Regions from separate parts of the Desulfosporosinus sp. Tol-M2 genome, predicted to be linked through region 1. Evidence: predicted binding sites of a transcription regulator. Region 1 holds the regulator's gene; the other holds the start of a gene.
What was found. The regulator CtsR, encoded in region 1, represses protease genes until heat stress. The targets are predictions, from matches to a motif close to AAGGTCAANNAAGGTCAAAT.
Positions count from the first base shown of each region.

Region 2: clpP (ATP-dependent Clp endopeptidase proteolytic subunit ClpP) is a predicted target of CtsR. The motif match lies at 1,423-1,442, and genes of this name have one in related genera.

Region 1 covers NZ_JCAIJG010000074.1:23,414-26,987, forward strand. Annotated here, with positions in the region: gene AC6I5A_RS05735 (M24 family metallopeptidase) at 1-628, shown strand, start outside; gene AC6I5A_RS05740 (universal stress protein) at 729-1,157, shown strand; gene AC6I5A_RS05745 (hypothetical protein) at 1,342-1,638, shown strand; gene AC6I5A_RS05750 (CtsR family transcriptional regulator) at 2,036-2,506, shown strand; gene AC6I5A_RS05755 (ATP-dependent Clp protease ATP-binding subunit) at 2,630-3,574, shown strand, end outside.
Region 2 covers NZ_JCAIJG010000137.1:19,960-23,533, reverse strand. Annotated here, with positions in the region: gene AC6I5A_RS11100 (DUF445 domain-containing protein) at 1-86, shown strand, start outside; gene AC6I5A_RS11095 (hypothetical protein) at 667-1,293, opposite strand; gene clpP (ATP-dependent Clp endopeptidase proteolytic subunit ClpP) at 1,530-2,147, shown strand; gene galU (UTP--glucose-1-phosphate uridylyltransferase GalU) at 2,369-3,256, shown strand; gene AC6I5A_RS11080 (hypothetical protein) at 3,451-3,574, shown strand, end outside.

The DNA.
Region 1 (3,574 bases):
TGTGCGGATGCGCGGCTTTAACTCTCAATTCCTTATCGGCGCAGTCACTTCAGGGGCTAGAGCAGCAGGCGTCAGCTATTTTTATGGAGCAGTTATGGGACAAGGTACTTCTATTGCGTATCCGAGTGGTGCGTCAATGGCTCAGATTCAGACAGGTGAGCCGATAGTTGTGGATATAGCGATAGTAAGACATGGATATCAGATTGATCAAACCCGAATCCTTTGTCTTGGGCCATTATCTAAGGAGCTAAGCAAGGCCTACGAGGTAGCCAGGAAGGTCGAAGAAGGGATAAGGCGTGCCTTAGTTCCAGGGAGGGAGGCTGGCGAAGTCTATGAGGAAACGCTAACTTGGGTTCGTGAGAATACCCCTTATGAGAAAAACTTTATGGGTTATGGGACAAGCCGTGTTCGTTTTGTCGGACACGGGGTAGGATTGGACCTCGACGAACTTCCAACTATTAGCAAGGGATCTAAAGAAGTGTTAAAACCTGGAATGGTGGTAGCAATCGAACCGAAATTTGTTTTCCCGGGTGTTGGAGCTGTTGGGATCGAAGATACGGTAGTCATCGTAGACGAAGTGGGTGCAAAGTATATATCGACGAGTCCACGGGAATTAATCATTCTCTAGTAACTATAGTCTCAAAAGAAGATTTGACGCTGAGTATATCCTTTGACTTCATCATTTGTCAGCTCAGGAATACTAGTGTCAATATATGGGGGGATTTAGTTTGTATAAAAAGATACTCGTCCCTACAGACGTCTCAGAATGCTCGCGTCGCGCCTTAAAGACAGCATTAGAACTGGCTCGATCTGTTAAAGCGGAAGTAGTACTTCTTCATGTTAGCTACACGCCCCAGGCTTATTGGGGGTATACGATTTCTTATGGCATCACCGTAACACAAGAACAACTGGATCAAAACGGCGAACTGGCTTTAGATGCAACTTTGACTGGAATTGATAGTGAGCAGGTTGTTATCCACAGAAGGGTGGAATCCGGTCATCCGGTGACCATAATTTTAGAACAGATCAAGAAAGAAAATATTGATCTGGTGATCATGGGAAGCCATGGTTACGGAGCAATTGCAGGTTCGGTCCTTGGAAGTGTAAGTCAACGGGTGTTGCAGCGGGCGAGTTGCCCTGTACTTATCATTAAGTAGGGTGTAGTTTATTATGTCGAGACGAATTTTGTAGACATTTAGGATAAAGGTCCCTGCTCATGTGGCAGGGATTTTTTTCGTTGGCAGCGAATCAATTAGGAGAGAGAGTTGGCTGAGCACGGAGAATTATGTGCAGATTTAAGCTAATCCAACCTGGTTATAAATCGACACATGGAGGCACACCATGAAAGAAACTTATGTTAAGCTGAGTCCTGAAGAACTTCAATTTATGCTTCAAGGTTCGTTGCTATGGTCAGATGTGGCATCTCAGGTAACTACATCTAAAATGGAGATCCGAAAGCTGAATATTTTTGAAAAACAATCGGCTTTTAAACAAGCCGGGCATCCAGCCTATTATCCGCCGGAAAAAGATAAACCTTCTAAACGGCTTGAAGGAAAATCTGTTATCTGGTTACTGGGAGGTGTTGGGCTTCTGACATTATCTTCTTGGGTTTTTTATGTTATTTGTATAATAACTTAAATTATCATTCTTTTTAAAGAATAATTGGGAGGGGGCTGTGTCATAAGTGAATTCCTTATGAAAACAGCCCCACTTTTTGTATTAGAGTAGGCTTTAATTATAGTTGGTCTTCCATGCGAAAAATGACTCTCTAATAAACGATTCTTTAAAGAGTAGGCTTTAATTATAGTTGGTCTTCCATTGGATAGCTTAATTAATGTAAATTCAATAAATTCTCCCACTTTATTTTTGAGGGACTGCGTTTTCACACAGTACCTATATTAGTCAAAATATTTTTCTAAATCCTTTGCAAAAATATATAAAAATGGGTATGATATTCCTAGAAGGTCAGGAAAGGTCAAAGACGAGGATTGGAAGATTAGTTGAGGAAGATTAATAAACAAGGAGAACTTCAACAATGGGAAACCTTGCGGATCGAATAGAAGAATATTTAAAACGAATATTAGAACAAACGTCAGAAGGGTATATTATTTTGCAGCGCAGCGAGCTTGCGGGTGAGTTTGCCTGCGTTCCGTCTCAGATTAACTATGTCCTGGACACTCGTTTTACAGTGGAAAGGGGCTACTTAGTTGAGAGCCGTCGGGGGGGCGGGGGGTATATACGAATTATCCGTTTAGGGCTGGGCCTCGAAGGGCAGTATCAACAAGTTATGCGGCAATTAATAGGGGAGCGGCTTTCCCGTGAGCGCTCAAACGGCCTGGTGGATCGTTTAGTGGAGGAAGAACTGGTGACGATAAGGGAAGCGGCGATGATAAAGAGTGTGCTTTCTGGAAATGATTTGAATGGAGAATTTAGGGATTGGGACATGCTCCGAGCACGCCTGATGAAGACCATTTTGACTACTCTATGTCGGGATGATTTATCATAATGGGGAAGTTAACATGCATTGTCAACATCGGGAGGCAATTATTTATTTTTTTATCTCAGAAAACGGGAAAAACCCCTCGCGCCTCGAACCTCGAGCATCGATTATAGGAAGGATGAAGAAATCATGAAGGGACGTTATACAGAGCGTGCAGAGAAAGTCTTAGCAATAGCCCATAATGAGGCTAAACGGATGGGACATCAAGTTGTGGGGACTGAACACATCTTGCTTGGATTGATTCAAGAGGGCGAAGGAATTGCTGCTCAGGCCTTGATTGGGATGGGCTTGGATCTTGAAAAAATTCGTAGTCAAGTTGAACAAATTGCTGGGGTAGGTCAGCCCTTTAATGGAGAGGTGGGGCTTACCCCCCGGGTTAAAAGAGTTTTGGAGTTGGCGAATGAAGAGACACACCGTCAAGATGTTAACTATATTGGAACTGAACATTTGCTTCTGGGGTTAGTTATGGAAGGAGAAGGGATCGCGGCCAGAATTCTAGCGAATCTTAACGAGAGTCCTGAAAAGGTCTGGAAACAAGTGGTTAAGCTTTTAGGTGGAGAATTCGAAGAATCTACCATACCGACGTCTAATTCCATACCTTCTTCTAAAAATATTGGACCCGCGAATACGCCGGCTCTCAATGAGTTTGGGCGTGACCTTACTTTGCAAGCTCGGGAAGGCCGTCTTGATCCGGTAATTGGGCGGGAAAAAGAGATAGAACGAGTCATTCAGGTCCTTAGCCGCCGGACTAAAAATAATCCTGCCCTAATCGGGGAGCCTGGTGTCGGTAAAACAGCCATAGCGGAAGGATTGGCGCAGGGAATTATTAGTAAAAGGGTACCGGAAATACTGCTTAACAAACGTGTTATTACCTTAGATCTTTCGGCTATGGTCGCCGGAAGCAAGTACCGTGGCGAATTTGAAGAGCGTTTAAAAAAAGTCATGGAGGAGATCCGAGCGGATGGAAACATTATTGTCTTTATCGATGAATTGCATACCTTGATAGGAGCAGGAGCTGCGGAAGGCGCTATCGATGCTGCAAACATGCTAAAACCTGCCCTGGCGAGGGGAGAG
Region 2 (3,574 bases), on a different contig from region 1:
GGGTTGTCGGGCTCCTCATGTTTTTATTCCTGGATTTTGTCTATGAACCCATCATTATACCTGTGATAATGAACTATATCCGATGAGATGCCAAGCCGAACACCGGATATCAATAGTGGTTAGTCTTATCAGATCCTTTGCCTTCTGAGCTGCACAATAAAAAATGTATTCAATGGAAATAAATGGAACATAAAATCTTTATAAGCGTATGATGTATAAACAAGAAAGGGGGATTCAAAATGGCACTCGGAGCTGGCGGACCTGGTGTAGTTGGATGCGGTGGAGTAGGAGCTGGTATCGCGATCGTTGTTGTAATAATTTTGCTTCTCATCGCATTGGGCATCGTATTCTAAACTCTTGGCATCTCACGTTCAATAACTTAACTTGAAGGAGGTAAAACAATATGTACGGATATGGTGGTGCCTGTTGTCGCCCCGTTGCTCCCGTAGGTACGTGTGTAGGCGTAGGGATTATTGCGATTGCGATTTTAATCTTAATTGCTTTGGGAGTTATCTTCTAAAAAATATGCCTAAAAATATGGTCGGAAAAGATGGGGCTCCTATTGGGGGGTCCCATTTTCCTTATGCTTTTTGACTGTTAAACATAGGGGCTGTGTGAAAACACAGTCCCCAAAAAATAAAGTGGTAAGAGTTTCTGAATTAACGCTTAATTTAATCGAGCCAGGAGAAGCTGGATTGCTATAGCCATTGTAAACAGGTAAAATGCCATTTCTGTGGCGATTAAAGCACGAGCAGTCAAATTTTCGGGCATGATGTCTCCTAAGTTACCAGTAGCAATACTGGTAATGCTTAAATATAAAAACGAAAAGAGTTGGGTCCAAAAGTTATCTCCTACATCCCCCTTAAAGCTGGAAGGAAAAAATCGGTAGAGGAGGAGATATTCTGCGTTGAAAAGTAAGATGACTGAGACAAGGACTCCCCCAATGGAATAGAGCAGGCGGTCGTGGGGGGCTTTGGAGCGTACTATAACATCAGTAACTGCGAAGGAAGCTGCGACTGAAGCGCCGATAGCATACCAAACGATAAAGAGTTTAAAAAGAGTCTCCCCGAAGCGGTCCGCTACATGATCGCTATCCGAGAAAAGGCTCAGGAAAAGCGCTCCGGTTGCTCCCAAAAGCGCGGGAGATAAGAACTCCCAATAGCCAAGTTTGAGTGTCGGGTTTAAGGGAAGGATCTGTTTGCAGGGAGGGGTACAATATTGGGAGTTTGAAAATGGGGGCGTATACTTTCGAATAATGCCTGGGTTTAAGGGATAAGTTCCATAATAGTCCACCTTTTAACGACCACCTTTCCGCGGATGTATAATACCAGTATATTCCATAGAACAAGTTAGGGTTATGAAATTTTGCGCGTCGTAGAAAGTTGAAATCGAAGAATACTTTGCAAGTTTGTTAATTAAATGATTTGACCTTAACTGACCTTTGTAATAAAATAAAGTTAATCGGTCAGAATATAATGGGTTAAATGCAGTACTAATTAATTAATTCAGATGAATAGGGGGAATAATAAATGGGTTATCTCGTCCCGATGGTTGTGGAACAAACAAGTCGTGGGGAGCGTTCCTACGATATATACTCTCGTCTTTTGAAAGACCGAATTATTTTCCTCGGCGGTGCAATTGATGATGATATGTCCAATCTAGTCGTGGCACAAATGCTCTTCCTCGAAGCAGAAGATCCTGAAAAAGATATCCATTTGTATATCAACAGTCCTGGTGGTTCGATCACAGCCGGAATGGCCATTTATGACACCATGCAGCACATACGCTCGGATGTTCATACGATTTGTGTCGGGATGGCAGCCAGTATGGGGGCCTTCCTCCTTGCCGCCGGCGCGAAAGGTAAGCGGGACGCGCTGCCGAATTCGGAAGTTTTAATTCATCAGCCATTAATCGGTGGGCATGGGCTCTCCGGACAAGCAACCGAGATTGAGATTCACGCTAGGCAACTGCTCCGCACCAAGGCTAAGCTAAACAAAATTCTTTCCGAGAAAACCGGGCAACCCATTGAGAAAATCGCGCAGGATACTGAACGAGACTACTATATGACAGCAGAAGAGGCAAAAGAATATGGTCTGGTTGATCAGGTTTTAGACAGATCAAAACAGATTAAGGAAACCAAGAAGTGAGAGGGAACACTTTAAGACAGGTATCTTTTATAAAACGAGGACAAATGTTCTCGTTTTATAAATTTGCATATTTTTTACAATTATACTAAAATTGAAATTAACAATTTTTAGATTGTGGTTTAATACAAAATAATTAGCGATTAAGCTTTCCATACAAATAGATCATTTAAGTGTTTAGAAGTAACTTAATTTAAGAGTATTTATATAAGGAGAGTTAATGAATGCGTAAAATTTGTAAAGCCGTAATCCCGGCAGCCGGGCTGGGAACTCGTTTTTTGCCGGCAACAAAGGCTCAGCCAAAAGAGATGCTGCCCATTGTGGATAAACCAACCATCCAATTTATTGTTGAAGAGGCTATTCAATCCGGAATCGAGGATATTATCATAGTTACAGGACGCAATAAGCGGGCTATCGAAGATCACTTTGACCGCTCGATGGAACTGGAAGCGTTTCTGGAGAAAAATGCAAAAGATGAACTTCTGGATTTGGTACAGGATATCGCCCAGATGGCGGATATATATTACGTCAGGCAAAAGGAAGCATTAGGTTTGGGGCATGCAATCTATAGTGCCCGAAAATTTATCGGAAATGAACCGTTTGCGGTCCTTTTAGGGGATGATGTCATTCATTCCGAAGTGCCAGTTTTGCGCCAAATGATGAATCAGTACGAGCGCCATGGGGCCAGTATCGTAGGGGTTCAGGAAGTTCCTCTCCAGGATACGTCCAAATATGGGATCGTGGATGGCGAAAAGTTTGCCGAAAGGCTTTATCGTGCCAGGAATATGGTTGAGAAACCCCGTCCGGAAGACGCTCCGGAAACTCATTTAGCCATAATGGGAAGATATATTTTAAATCCAGAGATATTTGATATTCTGAGTGCCCTTCCGCCGGGGAAGGGTGGGGAGATACAGCTCACGGATGGGATCAAGGAATTGGGTCAATCTCAGGAAATCCTTGCCTATGAGTTCGAAGGTCGGAGATATGACGTTGGAGACAAGTTGGGCTTTGTGGAAGCGACGATCGAATATGCCTTGCGCCGGGGAGATCTTACGGAAGCTCTCATGAATTACCTGCGGGTATTGGTTCGAAAAGCAGAAATTGAGAGATAGTGATCTGAATCTTATTTTGGAAATGCTGCATCATCTTCGCGAAATTTAGGGACGGACAGGATCCTTAGAGTATTTCTCGAAAACAGATGACGGAAAATGGTTTAAGCTTTACAGCAAAAACGACACTCTTTTCTCCTAATAAATGGTAAAATATCTACGTAATGTAAATAAAAGTTTAAGGAGGGAAGAGACCAATGAGATCAATAAGATCACTAATTCCTATGGACAAAAAGAGGGTTGTGACCTTAGCCGGGACGTTAGTTCTGGCCGGTGCTGTTGTTGCTGCCGGGGTTTATGGCCCGAGTGCCTGGAAGGTTT